DNA from 2 places in the Actinomadura meridiana genome. Region 2 is predicted to be linked to the other one. Evidence: predicted binding sites of a transcription regulator. Region 2 holds the regulator's gene; the other holds the start of a gene.
What was found. The regulator HspR, encoded in region 2, represses chaperone genes until heat shock. The targets are predictions, from matches to a motif close to ANTTGAGTCNNNNNGACTCAANT.
Positions count from the first base shown of each region.

Region 1 (6,603 bases), on a different contig from region 2:
TGGTCGAGGAACCACAGGTCGTCGGTCCAGTGGGAGGCCGGGGTCAGGGCGACCGGCGCGGTGCCGAACGTGACCGAGGTGAACCAGCGCAGGGTGTCCTCGAAATGGTCGCGCATCCCGAACGTCGACCAGTGCGGCCCCGAGTACGTGACCAGGCCCGTCCGGGCGAAGATGGCGTTCTGAAGCGCCGTGATATCGGAGTACCCGCAGAGGATCTTGGGGTTGGCGCGGATCAGATCCCAGTCCAGATGGGGGAGTAGCTCATTGCAGTTGAACCCGCCGAGAACCGTCATGACCGCCACCACCGACGGATCCGCGAACGCCTCATGCAGGTCCGCCACGCGCGAGGCGACGCTGGACGAGTCGAAGGCGTCCCGCTCATCGACATGCCGCCCATAGGTCAGTTCGAGCCCCAACTCGGCGAACCGCGCCGCGATGACGGCCGTGTGGTCGTGCTCCAACACCACCGCCCGCGACCTGGCGGGCGCCACCACCCGCACGACGTCCCCGGCGGACAGCTTGCGCGGAAAGACCACGTCCACGTCACACGACCTGAGCGATCACATAGCGGGCGTTGGTGGAGATGACCGGGTTGGTGGCGCGGTAGTAGGGCAACTGGATCACGGCCATCGACAGGGCCCAGCCACGACCGCGCAACCAGGTCGCGTCGTCCGCGCCCACGCTCTCCATGAACGTGTCCCTGGACGACGCCGTCAACAGGTTCCAGGCCGGGATCAGATCGCAGGCCGGGTCGCCGACGCCCGCCGTGGGGAAGTCGAGGACGGCGGCGAGCCTGCCCCCGGCGACGAGCAGATTGCTGGGCATGAGGTCGGAATGTACCCAGCGCGGCGCCCCGGCCCACGCGGGCGCGGCCAGGGACTCCTCCCAGGCGGCCGTGGCGGCGTCCGCGTCGAACGGCTCGTCGGTCCGGCGCAGCTCCTCGATCGCCTCCCGCGTGTAGGCGTCGACGGTCTCCAGCGGCGCCCCACGATAGGCGCGCGGCCCGTCCTCCACCCTCAGCCCCCACATGGCCCGGACGAATGCCCCCAAATCCCGAGCAAGACCATCGGCCTCAGCGAGGACGCCTTCCACGGGGTTCTCGCCCTCGATCCACCGATGCACCGACCAGACCCACGGATACCCCTCGCCGGGCTCACCCCGCGCTACCACCGTGGGAATCGCGACGGGCAACGCGGGCGCGAGCAGGGGCAGCCACCGCCGCTCCCATTCCAGCTGCTTGACGCCGCTCCTGGTCAGGGGAAGCCGCACCGTCAGCGCGTCACCAAGCCGGAAGACCGCGTTGACCGTCCCGCCCGAAGCGAGCCGCTCGACCGGTAGCTCCACCCACTCGGGAAACTGCCCGCGCACCAGCCGCCGGACAAGGTCGGCACTGACATCGGCCTCATCCGCGTGCATCTTGGTCACCGGTTCACATGATCGTCCCGGCACCCCACCCGTCAACGCATTTTCGACGGCCGCCCCAAACGGGCTCGGCGATCAGCGGGCGTTCTCGCGGGCTGCGTGGGTTGAGCGGTCGCTCAGGATTCGCCAGGCGCATGCGGTGAGGGCGGCCGCGCGGGCGAGGCCCAGCCAGAAGGGAGCGGTCAGCCCGAAATAGTGTGCGAGGACGCCGCCGAGGATGGAGCCGAGGCACATGCCGCTGTTGGTGACCAACCGGTAGGCGCTGTGGACGCGTCCGAGCAGGCGGGCGGGGACGATCTGTTGGCGCAGCGAGGCTCCGATGGTGGAGAGGACGACGAGGTGGAAGCTGAGCAGCGCGAACAGCCCACCGGCGGTGATCGCGCTGCGGGTCAAGGCCAGCCCGGGGTGGATCAGCGTCTCGATGACCAGGCCGGCGCGCAGCGTCGTGCCGGTGCCGAGCAGGGCGATGATTCGACCGGCGGCCAGGCCGCCGACGACCCCGCCCACGGCTCCGGCGGTGAGGAGGAATCCGTACCCGGCCGGACCGACGCCGAGCCGTTCGCGGGCGATGAGGACGGCGACGGAGAACGCCGCGCCCAGACCCAGGTTGGACAGCCCGACGGTGACCGACATGGTGCGCAGCAGCCGGTGGCGTGCCAGCCAGTCCAGGCCTTCGCGGATCGAATCATGGAAGGTCGGGTGGGAAGCCCTGGTTGAAGCGTTGAGCGACCTTGGTGGCCGCTGGCGGGCAGAGTGATGATCAGGATGGCCGTGAACAGAAGGGCGAGGGTGTCGAGGGTGAAGGGCGCCCATGCCGCCACGGCGAACAGCATTCCGCCGATCGGTTTGGCAAGGAGTTGCTGGCTGAGCACCGTCGCTGCCTGGAGTCTGCCGTTCGCGCGTTCCAGTTGGGTGGTGTCGATGATGGAGGGCAGCAGCGCGATGGACGCGTTCTCGAACAGCAGGCCAATGCAGCCGACCATGAAGAACGTCGCGTAGAGCAGCGGCAGTGAGGCGTGCCCGGCAGCGGTCGCCGTGGCCACCAGGCCCAGCGCGGCAGCACGGACCACGCAGGCCGTGACCATGACGCGACGGCGGTCCAGCCGGTCGACCAGCGCTCCGCCGGGCAGGGCGAACAGCATCAGGGGAAGCTGTTGGGCGATCATGAGCCCGGCGATCTGGATCGGGTCGTGGGTGAGGGCGGCGGCCAGCAGGGCCGCGGCGATCTGGGTGGTGCCGTCGCCCAGTCCGGACAATGTGCTCGCCGCCCACAGTTTCGCGAACGGGCGCCCGAGCCTCTGGTGCCGACCCGTTGTCCGGCGCGACGCCGCCGATGGTTGGCCTCCAACGTTCGGTCTGGACTCGGCCATGCGGCTTGTGACGCTGGCGGCCTGATTCGGCGGCGTCGTGCGGTCAGAAGGTCGTCCGGGTGCTGGAAGTGGGGGGCTTCGCCGATGTCGGGGTGGGTGGGGGGTTGGTGATCGCTGAGAGCGAACGTTGTTGGGGAAACAAAAAGCTGCTCCGGTTTCTTGAGTGTGAATGACTCAACTTGGAGTTGGGTTCTCGGATTGGAGCTGAGCATGAGCGAGACCCTGACGCTGCCGGTGCTGCCCCTGGACGACGGGGCCGTTCTGCCCGGCATGGTGGTGCCGCTGGATCTTTCGGAGAGCGGCGAGGTGCGGGCCGCGATCGAGGCCGCTCGGGCGGTGGCCCGGGGGCAGGGGCCGGGTGTCCGGTCGGCGAGCAAGCCGCGGGTGCTGTTGGTGCCCCGGTTGAACGGGCAGTACGCCGGTGTCGGCACGCTTGGTGTGGTCGAGCAGGAGGGGCGGCTGCCCGGTGGGGAGCCCGGGGCCGTTGTTCGCGGTGTGCAGCGGGTGCGGATCGGGACCGGGACGACCGGGCCCGGCGCGGCGCTGTGGGTGGAGGGCGTCCTGATCGAGACGCCGCCCGCGTCCGGACGCGCGCAGGAGCTGGCGAAGGAGTACAAGAGCCTGGTCAGCGCGATCCTCCAGAAGCGGGGTGCCTGGCAGGTCGTGGACGTGGTGCAGCAGATCGACGACCCGTCCACCCTGGCGGACAACGCCGGGTACGCGCCGTACCTGTCGGACGAGCAGAAGATCGAGGTCCTGGAGACCCCGGACGTGGTGGAGCGGCTGACGCTGGTGATCGGGTGGGCCCGTGACCATCTCGCCGAGCTGGACGTGGCCGAGACGATCCGCAAGGACGTCCAGGAGGGCATGGAGAAGACGCAGCGGGAGTTCCTGCTGCGGCAGCAGCAGGAGGCCATCCGCAAGGAGCTGGCCGACCTGAACGGCGACCCCGCCGACGAGGAGGACGACTACCGGGCCCGGATCGAGGCCGCGAACCTGCCCGAGAAGGTGCGCGAGGCGGCCTTGAAGGAGGTCGACAAGCTGGAGCGGTCGTCCGACGCTTCGCCGGAGGGCGGCTGGATCCGGACGTGGCTCGACACGGTTCTTGATATCCCGTGGAACACGCGGACTGAGGACGCCTACGACATCGCGGGCGCTCGGGAGATCCTCGATGCTGATCACGCCGGGCTTGATGATGTGAAGGAGCGCATCGTCGAGTACCTGGCCGTCCGGAAGCGGCGTGAGGAGCGCGGGCTGGGCGTTGTCGGCGGACGCAGGAGCGGGGCCGTGCTTGCTCTCACCGGGCCTCCTGGGGTTGGTAAGACCTCGCTGGGTGAGTCGGTCGCTCGGGCCATGGGGCGTAAGTTCGTGCGAGTCGCCCTGGGCGGTGTCAGGGACGAGGCCGAGATCCGGGGGCACCGGCGGACGTATGTTGGTGCGCTTCCCGGACGGATCGTCCGGGCCGTGCGGGAGGCCGGGTCGATGAACCCCGTCGTGCTGCTGGACGAGGTCGACAAGGTCGGCGCCGACTATCGGGGTGACCCGACGGCGGCGCTGCTGGAGGTGCTCGACCCCGAGCAGAACCACACGTTCCGCGACCACTACCTGGAGGTCGAGCTCGACCTGAGCGACGTGCTGTTCCTCGCCACGGCCAACGTGGTGGAGGCGATCCCCGGGCCGCTGCTCGACCGGATGGAGCTCGTCCAGCTGGACGGCTACACCGAGCACGAGAAGGTCACGATCGCGCGTGACCACCTGCTGCCGCGCCAGCTCGACAAGGCGGGCCTGGAGGCGGCGGAGGTGGCGTTCGGCGACGACGCGCTGCGGCTGCTGGCGGCCGAGTACACGCGGGAGGCGGGCGTCCGGTCGCTGGACCGGTCGATCGCGCGGGTCCTGCGGAAGGTCGCCGCGAACGTGGCGCTGGAGAAGGCGGAACTGCCCGTCTCGATCGGCGCGGATAATCTCCGGGACTACCTGGGGCGGCCCCGCTACACGCCGGAGGTGGAGCTGAGCAGGAACGAGCGGCGGACGGGCGTGCCCGGCGTCGCGACGGGCCTGGCGGTCACCGGCGCGGGCGGCGACGTGCTGTACATCGAGGCGTCGCTTGCCGACCGGGAGACGGGCGACACCGGCGTGACGCTCACCGGGCAGCTCGGCGACGTCATGAAGGAGTCGGCGCGGATCGCGCTCAGCTACCTGCGGTCGCGGGGCGCGGAGCTGGAGCTGCCCGTCGGCGACCTGAAGGACCGGGGCGTGCACGTCCACGTGCCTGCCGGGGCGATCCCGAAGGACGGTCCGAGCGCGGGCATCACGATGACGGCGGCGCTGGCGTCGCTGCTGTCGGGACGGCCCGTCCGTTCGGACGTGGCGATGACCGGCGAGGTGTCGCTGACCGGTCGGGTGCTGCCGATCGGCGGCCTGAAGCAGAAGCTGCTGGCCGCGTCCCGGCTCGGCATCACCACCGCGATCGTGCCGAAGCGCAACGAGCCCGACCTTGAGGACGTCCCGGCCGAGGTGCTGGAGAACCTGACGGTGTTCGCCGTCAGCGACGTCCGCGAGGTGCTCGACCTGGCTCTGGAGCCCGCCACGACGGTCGTCGCGGCCTGATCGAGCCGAACGCCCGTGCCGGGGCCCCGTGCCCGGCGCGGGCGTTCGCGCGAGTAATCGCCGAGTTTTCGGACACCTCCATCTCCGGTAACGCTCGTCGTCGAGCGTTGACGGTGCCGGCGCGCGGCAGCACACTCGTGGGCACCTGACCGCCGACCGGGAGGGATCGCCATGAGGATCGGACTGGCCGGCGCGGGGCGCATCGGGGAGCGCCACGCCGCCGCCCTGGGCGCGCTGCCGGAGGTGGACGCCCTGGTCATCGCCGACGCGGAGCCCGCCCGCGCCCGTGACCTCGCCGTCCGGCTGCCCCGCGCGACGGCGCTGGACGCGGTCGACGAGCTGTTCCGTTCAGGGTTGGACGGGCTGATCGTCGCGGCCGCCACGGATGCGCACGCCAATCTGGTCGAGCGCGCGATGGCCGCCCATGTCCCCGTTTTCTGCGAGAAACCACTCGCCTCCGACCTTGATGGAACGTTCCATATTATTTCGGCCGCCGCGAGCGCGGAGACGCCCGTCCAGGTGGGGTTCCAGCGCCGGTTCGACGCGGGCAACGCGGCGGCGCGCGAGGCCGTGCTGTCGGGGCGGCTCGGCTGGCTGCACTCCGTGCGCTCGTGCAGCTTCGATCCCGCGCCGCCGCCCGCCGAGTACGTCCCGTCGTCGGGCGGGTTGTTCCGCGACTGCGTCATCCACGACCTCGACCTGATCCGCTTCGTGACCGGGCGCGAGGTCGTGCGGGTGATGGCGGCGGGCGCCAACCGGGGCGACGACTTCTTCCGCGCGTGCGGCGACGTCGACACCGGGTCGGCGCTGCTCGTGCTGGACGACGGCACGCTCGCGGTCGTGTCCGCCACCCGCTACAACGCCGCCGGGTACGACGCGCGGCTGGAACTGTTCGGGTCCAAGGACAGCATCGTCACCGGCCTGGACGACCGCACGCCCGCGACCCCGCTGCCCGAGCGGGCGCAGGAGCCGAGGCGCGCGTACGGCGGGTTCCTGGAGCGCTTCGCCGACGCCTACGACGCCGAGCTGCGCGCCTTCCTGGACGTCGTCGCCGGGCGGCGCGGCAACCCGTGCCCGCCCGAGGAGGCCCTGGAGGCGTTCTACCTGGCCGAGGCGTGCGAGCTGTCGCTGCGGGAGGGGCGGACCGTCGGCACCGACGAGGTCCGGCGGTGAATCCCGGTGCCGTGATGTGGCGGCGGCGGGG
Region 1 covers NZ_BAABAS010000029.1:253,351-259,953, reverse strand. The annotation lists gene ABD808_RS36220 (S66 family peptidase) at 1-542, opposite strand, end outside; gene ABD808_RS36215 (aminoglycoside phosphotransferase family protein) at 544-1,416, opposite strand; gene ABD808_RS36210 (MFS transporter) at 1,498-2,235, opposite strand; partial or broken gene ABD808_RS38730 (MFS transporter) at 2,175-2,792, opposite strand; gene lon (endopeptidase La) at 3,003-5,399, shown strand; gene ABD808_RS36195 (Gfo/Idh/MocA family protein) at 5,571-6,572, shown strand.
Region 1: the regulator HspR is predicted to act here: its motif matches at 2,950-2,972, upstream of lon (endopeptidase La).

Region 2 (6,603 bases):
CGCCGGTCGGCCCGGTGGAAGGCGTCCGCTTCGGCGATCACCTCGGGATGCAGCTCCCGCAGCGGCGCCAGGGGGATCCCCCACCCGCCGTAGGGCGCGTCCGCGTGCCGCGTCGTCTTCAGGATTCCGCAGACCGCCATGGTGCGGAGGTTCACCAGCGGCCCGCCGCTCATCCCGGGCACCGCCTGCCCGCCCGACAGCTTCAGATACGGGCCGTCGACATGGTGGACGCCGACGAACGTGAACAGCTCCGGTTCGGGTGTCGGCTCGTCGCCCGGCCAGGTGCGCGTGTAGCCCGCGCAGTGCATCCGGTCGTCCCACCGGGGGTCGGCGGTGTCGAGCAGGACGCAGGGGTGGCCGGTCTCGTCCACCCGCAGCAGCGCGAGATCAGGAAACGGGTAGGGGCTGCCCGGCTCGTCCGGGTGGACGGCGACGACCTCGGCGGGGACGTCCCGCCCCGCCAGGCTCGCGGTCACCGGACCCACGGCGCCCGCCACGACATGCGCGCACGTCACGATCGTGCCGGGGGCGACGAAGAAGCCCGTCCCGCCCGCCGTGCCCGGGGCGGCCAGCCGGACGACGCACCCGCGCAGCAGCTCCTGGATCCGCGTCGTCACCCGCCCTCGCGCCCTCGCTCCCACTCCAGCACGACCTTGAGCGACGCCTTGGTGCCGGAGTCGACGAACACGCTGACCAGCTTGCCGCCCTTGAGCGCCAGCTCCAGCCCGAACTCGACGGAGGCGCGGGACGGCCGCAACTCGTCCAGCGCCCCCATGATCGCCGCCCCGACGCCCTGGAGCGTCTCGGTGACGGCCTCGAAGGATCTCGGCTGCCCGAGCCCCACGTCCTGCGGCCCGCCGCCCTGGTCGGTCCGGGTGACCGACGCCAGCATCGTCTGCCCGTTGGGAAGGGCGATCTCCACGAGCTCTTCGTCCATGCCGCGATTCTCCCCGCTCCCCGGACGGCGCGCAGGCGAAGCGAAGGCCAGAGCAGGCCACGCCGGGGGAAACGGCCTGGCGCGTATCAACCGTGCGCCCGAATTCACTTCCGGCGCCTGTCGAAATCGGGTGGGCCCGGTTGTCGACAGGGTGAGACGCGATTTCCGGGAAGAGGGGCGACGAGTTCCGGGCCCGGAGAGAGTCGAAGTCCTATGGAGGAGGAAACGATGCAGTACATGATGCTGGTCTGCGGCGACGAGAACATGGAGTTGTCCGCCGCCGAGATCGACCAGATGCGCACCGACACCGTCGCCTGGGTCGAGGAGATGGATGGGCGCGGCGTCCGCAAGTTCGGTGACCGGCTCCGGCACACCGAGTCCGCGACGACCGTGCGGGTCCGGGACGGGGAGACGCTGCTGGCGGACGGCCCCTTCGCCGAGACCAAGGAGCAGATCCTCGGCTTCGACCTGCTGGAGTGCGCGGACCTGGAGGAGGCCCTGGCGGTCGCGGCGGCGCACCCGTCCGCGCGGCTGGGGACGATCGAGGTCCGGCCGCTCTGGGTGGAATGACCGGCGACGCCGAGGACGCGGTCGCGACGGCCTTCCACGAGGAGTGGGGACGGGTCGTCGCGACCCTCATCCGCGTGACCGGCGACTGGGGCCTCGCCGAGGAGTGCGCCCAGGAGGCGTTCGCGCGGGCCTTCCTGGTCGCCGAGCCCGCGATGGCGCAGCGGCTCGTCCGGGCCAAACGCAAGATCCGGGACGCGGGCATCCCGTACCGGGTGCCGCCCGCGGACGCGCTGCCGGGGCGGACGGCGTCCGTCCTCGGCGTCGTGTATCTGCTGTTCAACGAGGGCTACGCGGCCTCGGAAGGCCCCGACCCCGTCCGCGTGGGCCTGTGCGCGGAGGCGATCCGGCTGGCCCGCGTCCTGCACGGCATGATGCCGCGCGACCCCGAGGTCACCGGCCTCCTCGCCCTCCTGCTGCTCCAGCACTCCCGCCGTGCCGCCCGCCAGGACGCGGCGGGCGACCTCGTCGCGCTCGACGACCAGGACCGCGCCCGCTGGGACCACGCGTCGATCACCGACGCCGTGGCGCTGCTGGACGACGCGCTGGGCAGCGCGGCTCTGGTTAGCGCTGGGCTCGGCCCCTACCAGGTGCAGGCGGCCATCGCGTCCTGCCACGCGACCGCCCGCACCGCCGCGCGGACCGACTGGCCGCGGATCGCCGCCCTGTACGGCCGCCTGGTCGAGCTGACCCCGAGCCCCGTCGTCCGGCTGAACCGGGCCGTCGCCGTCGCGATGGCGGACGGCCCGGAGGCCGGGCTGGCGCTCGTCCACGAGCTGGAGGGCGACCTGCCCGGCTACCACCTGCTCCCCGCGACCCGGGCCGACCTGCTGCGCCGCCTCGGCCGCCGGGAGGAGGCCGAGACCGCCTACCGCGAGGCCCTCGCGCTGGCCCGCGCCGAACCCGACCGCCGCTTCCTCACCCGCCGCCTCACCGACCTCCGCCGCTGAGGCGCGGCGTCACTTCGTGAGGTTCAGGCTGGTGGTGGGTTTGACGGTGAGCTTGTCGGCCGCCTCGTCCAAGTCGACGACGACTTCGTTGCCGTCGCGGACGTCGCCGGACAAAAGTTCGCGAGCCAGCTGGTCGCCGATCGCGGTCTGCACGAGACGGCGCAACGGCCGCGCCCCGTACAGCGGGTCGTAGCCGGTCAGGGCCAGCCATTCGCGGGCGGCGGGCGTGACCTGCAAGGTGAGCTGGCGGTCGGCGAGGCGGTCGGCCAGCTTGTCGACCTGGAGGTCGACGATACGGGTCAGCTCGTTCGTGGACAGCGCGTCGAACAGGATCACGTCGTCCAGACGGTTGAGGAACTCCGGCTTGAACGAGTTGCGGACGGCGTTCCACACCGCCTCGCGTTTCGCGCCGTTCTCCAGCTTCGGGTCGACCAGGAACTGCGAACCGATGTTGGACGTGAGGATCAGAATCGCGTTGCGGAAGTCGACCGTGCGGCCCTGCCCGTCAGTGAGGCGCCCGTCGTCCAGAACCTGGAGGAGAATGTCGAACACCTCGGGGTGCGCCTTCTCCACCTCGTCCAGCAGCACCACGGAGTACGGGCGGCGCCGGACGGCCTCGGTGAGCTGCCCGCCCTCCTCGTAACCGACATATCCGGGCGGCGCGCCGACGAGCCGGGCGACGCTGTGCTTCTCGGAGTACTCGCTCATGTCGATGCGGGTCATCGCCCGCTCGTCGTCGAACAGGAACTCCGCGAGCGCCTTCGCCAGCTCCGTCTTGCCGACGCCGGTCGGGCCGAGGAACAGGAACGAGCCGGTGGGACGGTCCGGGTCGGAGATGCCCGCGCGGGCGCGGCGGACCGCGTCCGACACGGTGCGCACGGCGGTCTCCTGCCCGATGAGGCGCCTGCCGAGTTCGTCCTCCATGCGCAGGAGCTTGGCCGTCTCGCCTTCGAGGAGGCGTCCGGCGGGGATGCCCGTCCAGGAGCCGACCACGTCCGCGACGTCGTCGGGGCCGACCTCCTCCTTGACCATCGGATCGCGGTTCTCGGCGGCCTCGGACGCCTCTTCGAGCTGCTTCTCCAGCGCCGGGATCTCGCCGTAGGTGAGGCGGGCCGAGGTCTCCAGGTCGCCGTCGCGCTGGGCGCGCTCGGCCTCGCCGCGCAGCTGGTCGATCCGCTCCTTGACCTCGCCGACGCGGTTCAGGCCCGTCTTCTCCTTGTCCCAGCGGGCGACGAGGCCGGTGAGGTGCTCCTGCTTGTCGGCCAGGTCGGCGCGGAGCCGTTCGAGTCGCTGGCGGGACGCCTCGTCGGTCTCCTTGGAGAGGTTCATCTCCTCCATCTTCAGGCGGTCGACGGTGCGTTGCAGCTCGTCGATCTCCACCGGACGGGAGTCGATCTCCATGCGGAGTCGGGACGCGGCCTCGTCCACCAGGTCGATCGCCTTGTCCGGCAGGTACCGCGACGTGATGTAGCGGTCGGAGAGGGTGGCCGCCGCCACAAGAGCTGAGTCATTGATCTGCACCTTGTGGTGCGCCTCGTAACGACCCTTCAACCCGCGCAGAATCGCGATGCTGTCCTCGACGGTGGGCTCACCGACGAACACCTGCTGGAAGCGGCGCTCCAGGGCCGGGTCCTTCTCGATGCGCTCGCGGTACTCGTCGAGCGTCGTCGCGCCGATCATGCGGAGTTCGCCGCGGGCCAGCATCGGCTTCAGCATGTTGCCCGCGTCCATCGCGCCCTCGGCCGCGCCCGCCCCGACGACGGTGTGCAGCTCGTCGATGAACGTGACGACCTGCCCCTCGCTCTCCTTGATCTCGTTCAGAACGGACTTCAGCCGCTCCTCGAACTCGCCGCGGTACTTCGCGCCCGCGACCATCGCGCTGAGATCGAGGGACACCAGCCGCTTGCCGCGCAACGACTCGGGGACGTCGCCCGCCACGATGCGCTGCGCCAACCCCTCGACCACGGCGGTCTTGCCGACGCCCGGCTCACCGATCAGCACCGGGTTGTTCTTCGTCCGCCGCGACAGCACCTGGACGACACGGCGGATCTCCGAGTCGCGCCCGATGACGGGGTCGAGCCGTCCGTCCCGGGCCGCCGCCGTCAGATCGACGCCGTACTTCTCCAGCGACTGGTACGTGCCCTCCGGGTTCTCGCTGGTCACGCGGGCGTGGCCGCGAACCTTCTCGAAGGCGTCCAGCAGGGCCTGCGGGGTCGCGCCGTACTCCTTGAGCAGGCCCGCCGCCGGGCCGCCGTCCGCGGCGAGACCGACGAGAAGGTGCTCCGTCGAGACGTAGTCGTCCTCCAACTGCTGGGCGCGGTTCGCCGCCGTGTTGATCGACCGGTTCAGCTGCCCCGAGATCCGCGGGGTCGCCACCGTCGAACCCTGCGCCTTCGGCTTGGCCGCGAGCTGCTCCTCCGCGCGGCGCCGGATCGCCTGCCAGTCGGCGCCCACCGCCTCCAGCAGCGGCACCGCCGTGCCGTCGGTCAGGCCGATCAGCGCGACCAGCAGATGCTGGGGCTCCACCTCGGGATGCCCCTCCGCCGCCGCCCGCCGGACGGCGATCGACAGCGCCTCCTGGCTCTTCTGCGTCAGCTTGTAGTCCATGCGTCCCCAGACCACCTTTCAGTCTGGGAGGCGTCCCCCAGACCCCCGTCAAATGCCGTTTCCTTCTGGGGGGCAACCCCCAGACCCCCGTCAAATGCCGTTTCGTTCTGGGGGGCAACCCCCAGACCCCCGTCAAATGCCCTTGGTCAGTCCCGGTTACGTTCCTGCCAGACGACGACACTGGTATGCCGGATCGGCACCAGGTCGGCGCCCGGAGTGCCGGCCGGTTCGCCGCGCCGCCGCTGCTGCGCCAGGCGCGCCGCGACGGCACGGGTCGATTCGAGTTCGTTGGCGAGATCGTCCAGCGCGGCGTGCGCTTGGACGAGCTCCTCACGGAGCCGTGTGTTGTCGCGTTGCAGCTCCAGGATGTGCTTGATGCCGGACAGGTTGATGCCCTCCTCCTGCGAGAGCCGCTGGATCTCGCGGAGCATCACGATGTCGCGCATCGAGTAGCGGCGACCGCGTCCCGCCGTCCGGCCCGGGGACACCAGACCCAACCGGTCATAGGTCCGCAACGTCTGCGGATGCAGGCCGGACAGCTGGGCCGCCACGGAGATCACGTAGACCGGGGTGTCGTCACCGAAGGGGTCCATGGGATCACTCCTGCCTGGCCTGCTGGACGAGGTCGGCGCGCAGATCGTCGCCCGAACCGGACTCGCGCAGCCGGACCAGGGCCTCCCGCGCCTGCTCGTCGAGCTTCTGCGGGACCTGGACGTCGACCGTCACGAGCAGGTCGCCCTTTGTGCCGTCCCGCCGGGTGGCGCCACGGCCCTTCACCCGGAACTTGCGCCCGTTCGGCGTGCCCTCCGGCAACTTCAACGTGACCGGCTGCCCCTGGAACGTGGGCACCCGGATCTCCGCGCCGAGCGCCGCCTCAGGGAAGGTGACCGGGACGGTCAGCGTCAGGTTGTCGCCGCTGCGGCCGAACACCTTGTGCGGGCCGACCTTGATGTTGACGTACAGGTCGCCGTGCGGGCCGCCGTTCTCGCCCGGCGCGCCCTTGCCCTTCAACCGGATCTTCTGCCCGTCCGCGACGCCCGCCGGGATGCGGGCCTGGATCGTCCGGGTGCCGGTCGCGCGGCCGCTGCCATGGCAGGTGGGGCACGGGTCGTCGACCACGAGGCCCCGTCCGTGGCACTCCTTGCACGGCTCCTGGAACCCGAAGTTGCCGAGGTTGCGGGTCTCGTGCCCGGTGCCCTCGCAGTTCGGGCACACGCGCGGGACCGTGCCCGCCTTCGCGCCCGTCCCGCGGCAACTGTTGCAGGCCGCCTCGCTGGTCAGCTTGATCGGGACGGTCACGCCGTTCAACGCGCGACCGAACGACAGCGTCACCTCGGTCTCGACGTCCGTGCCGCGCCTGGCCCGGCGGGTCCCCGTCGTCGTCCGGCCGCCCGTCCGGCCGAACAGTCCGCCGAACAGGTCGCCGATGCGTTCGCCCGCGCCACCGCCCGTCTGCGTCCCAGTGCCGGTGCCGCCCGCGCCGCCCTGACCGAACAGGTCGCCGAGGTCGAACGGGAAACCGCCGCCCTGCTGGCCGCGGAA
Region 2 covers NZ_BAABAS010000020.1:242,196-248,798, reverse strand. The annotation lists gene ABD808_RS27165 (trypsin-like peptidase domain-containing protein) at 1-617, opposite strand, end outside; gene ABD808_RS27160 (CU044_2847 family protein) at 614-937, opposite strand; gene ABD808_RS27155 (YciI family protein) at 1,166-1,507, shown strand; gene ABD808_RS27150 (RNA polymerase sigma factor) at 1,504-2,454, shown strand; gene clpB (ATP-dependent chaperone ClpB) at 2,464-5,061, opposite strand; gene ABD808_RS27140 (heat shock protein transcriptional repressor HspR) at 5,208-5,654, opposite strand; gene dnaJ (molecular chaperone DnaJ) at 5,659-6,603, opposite strand, start outside.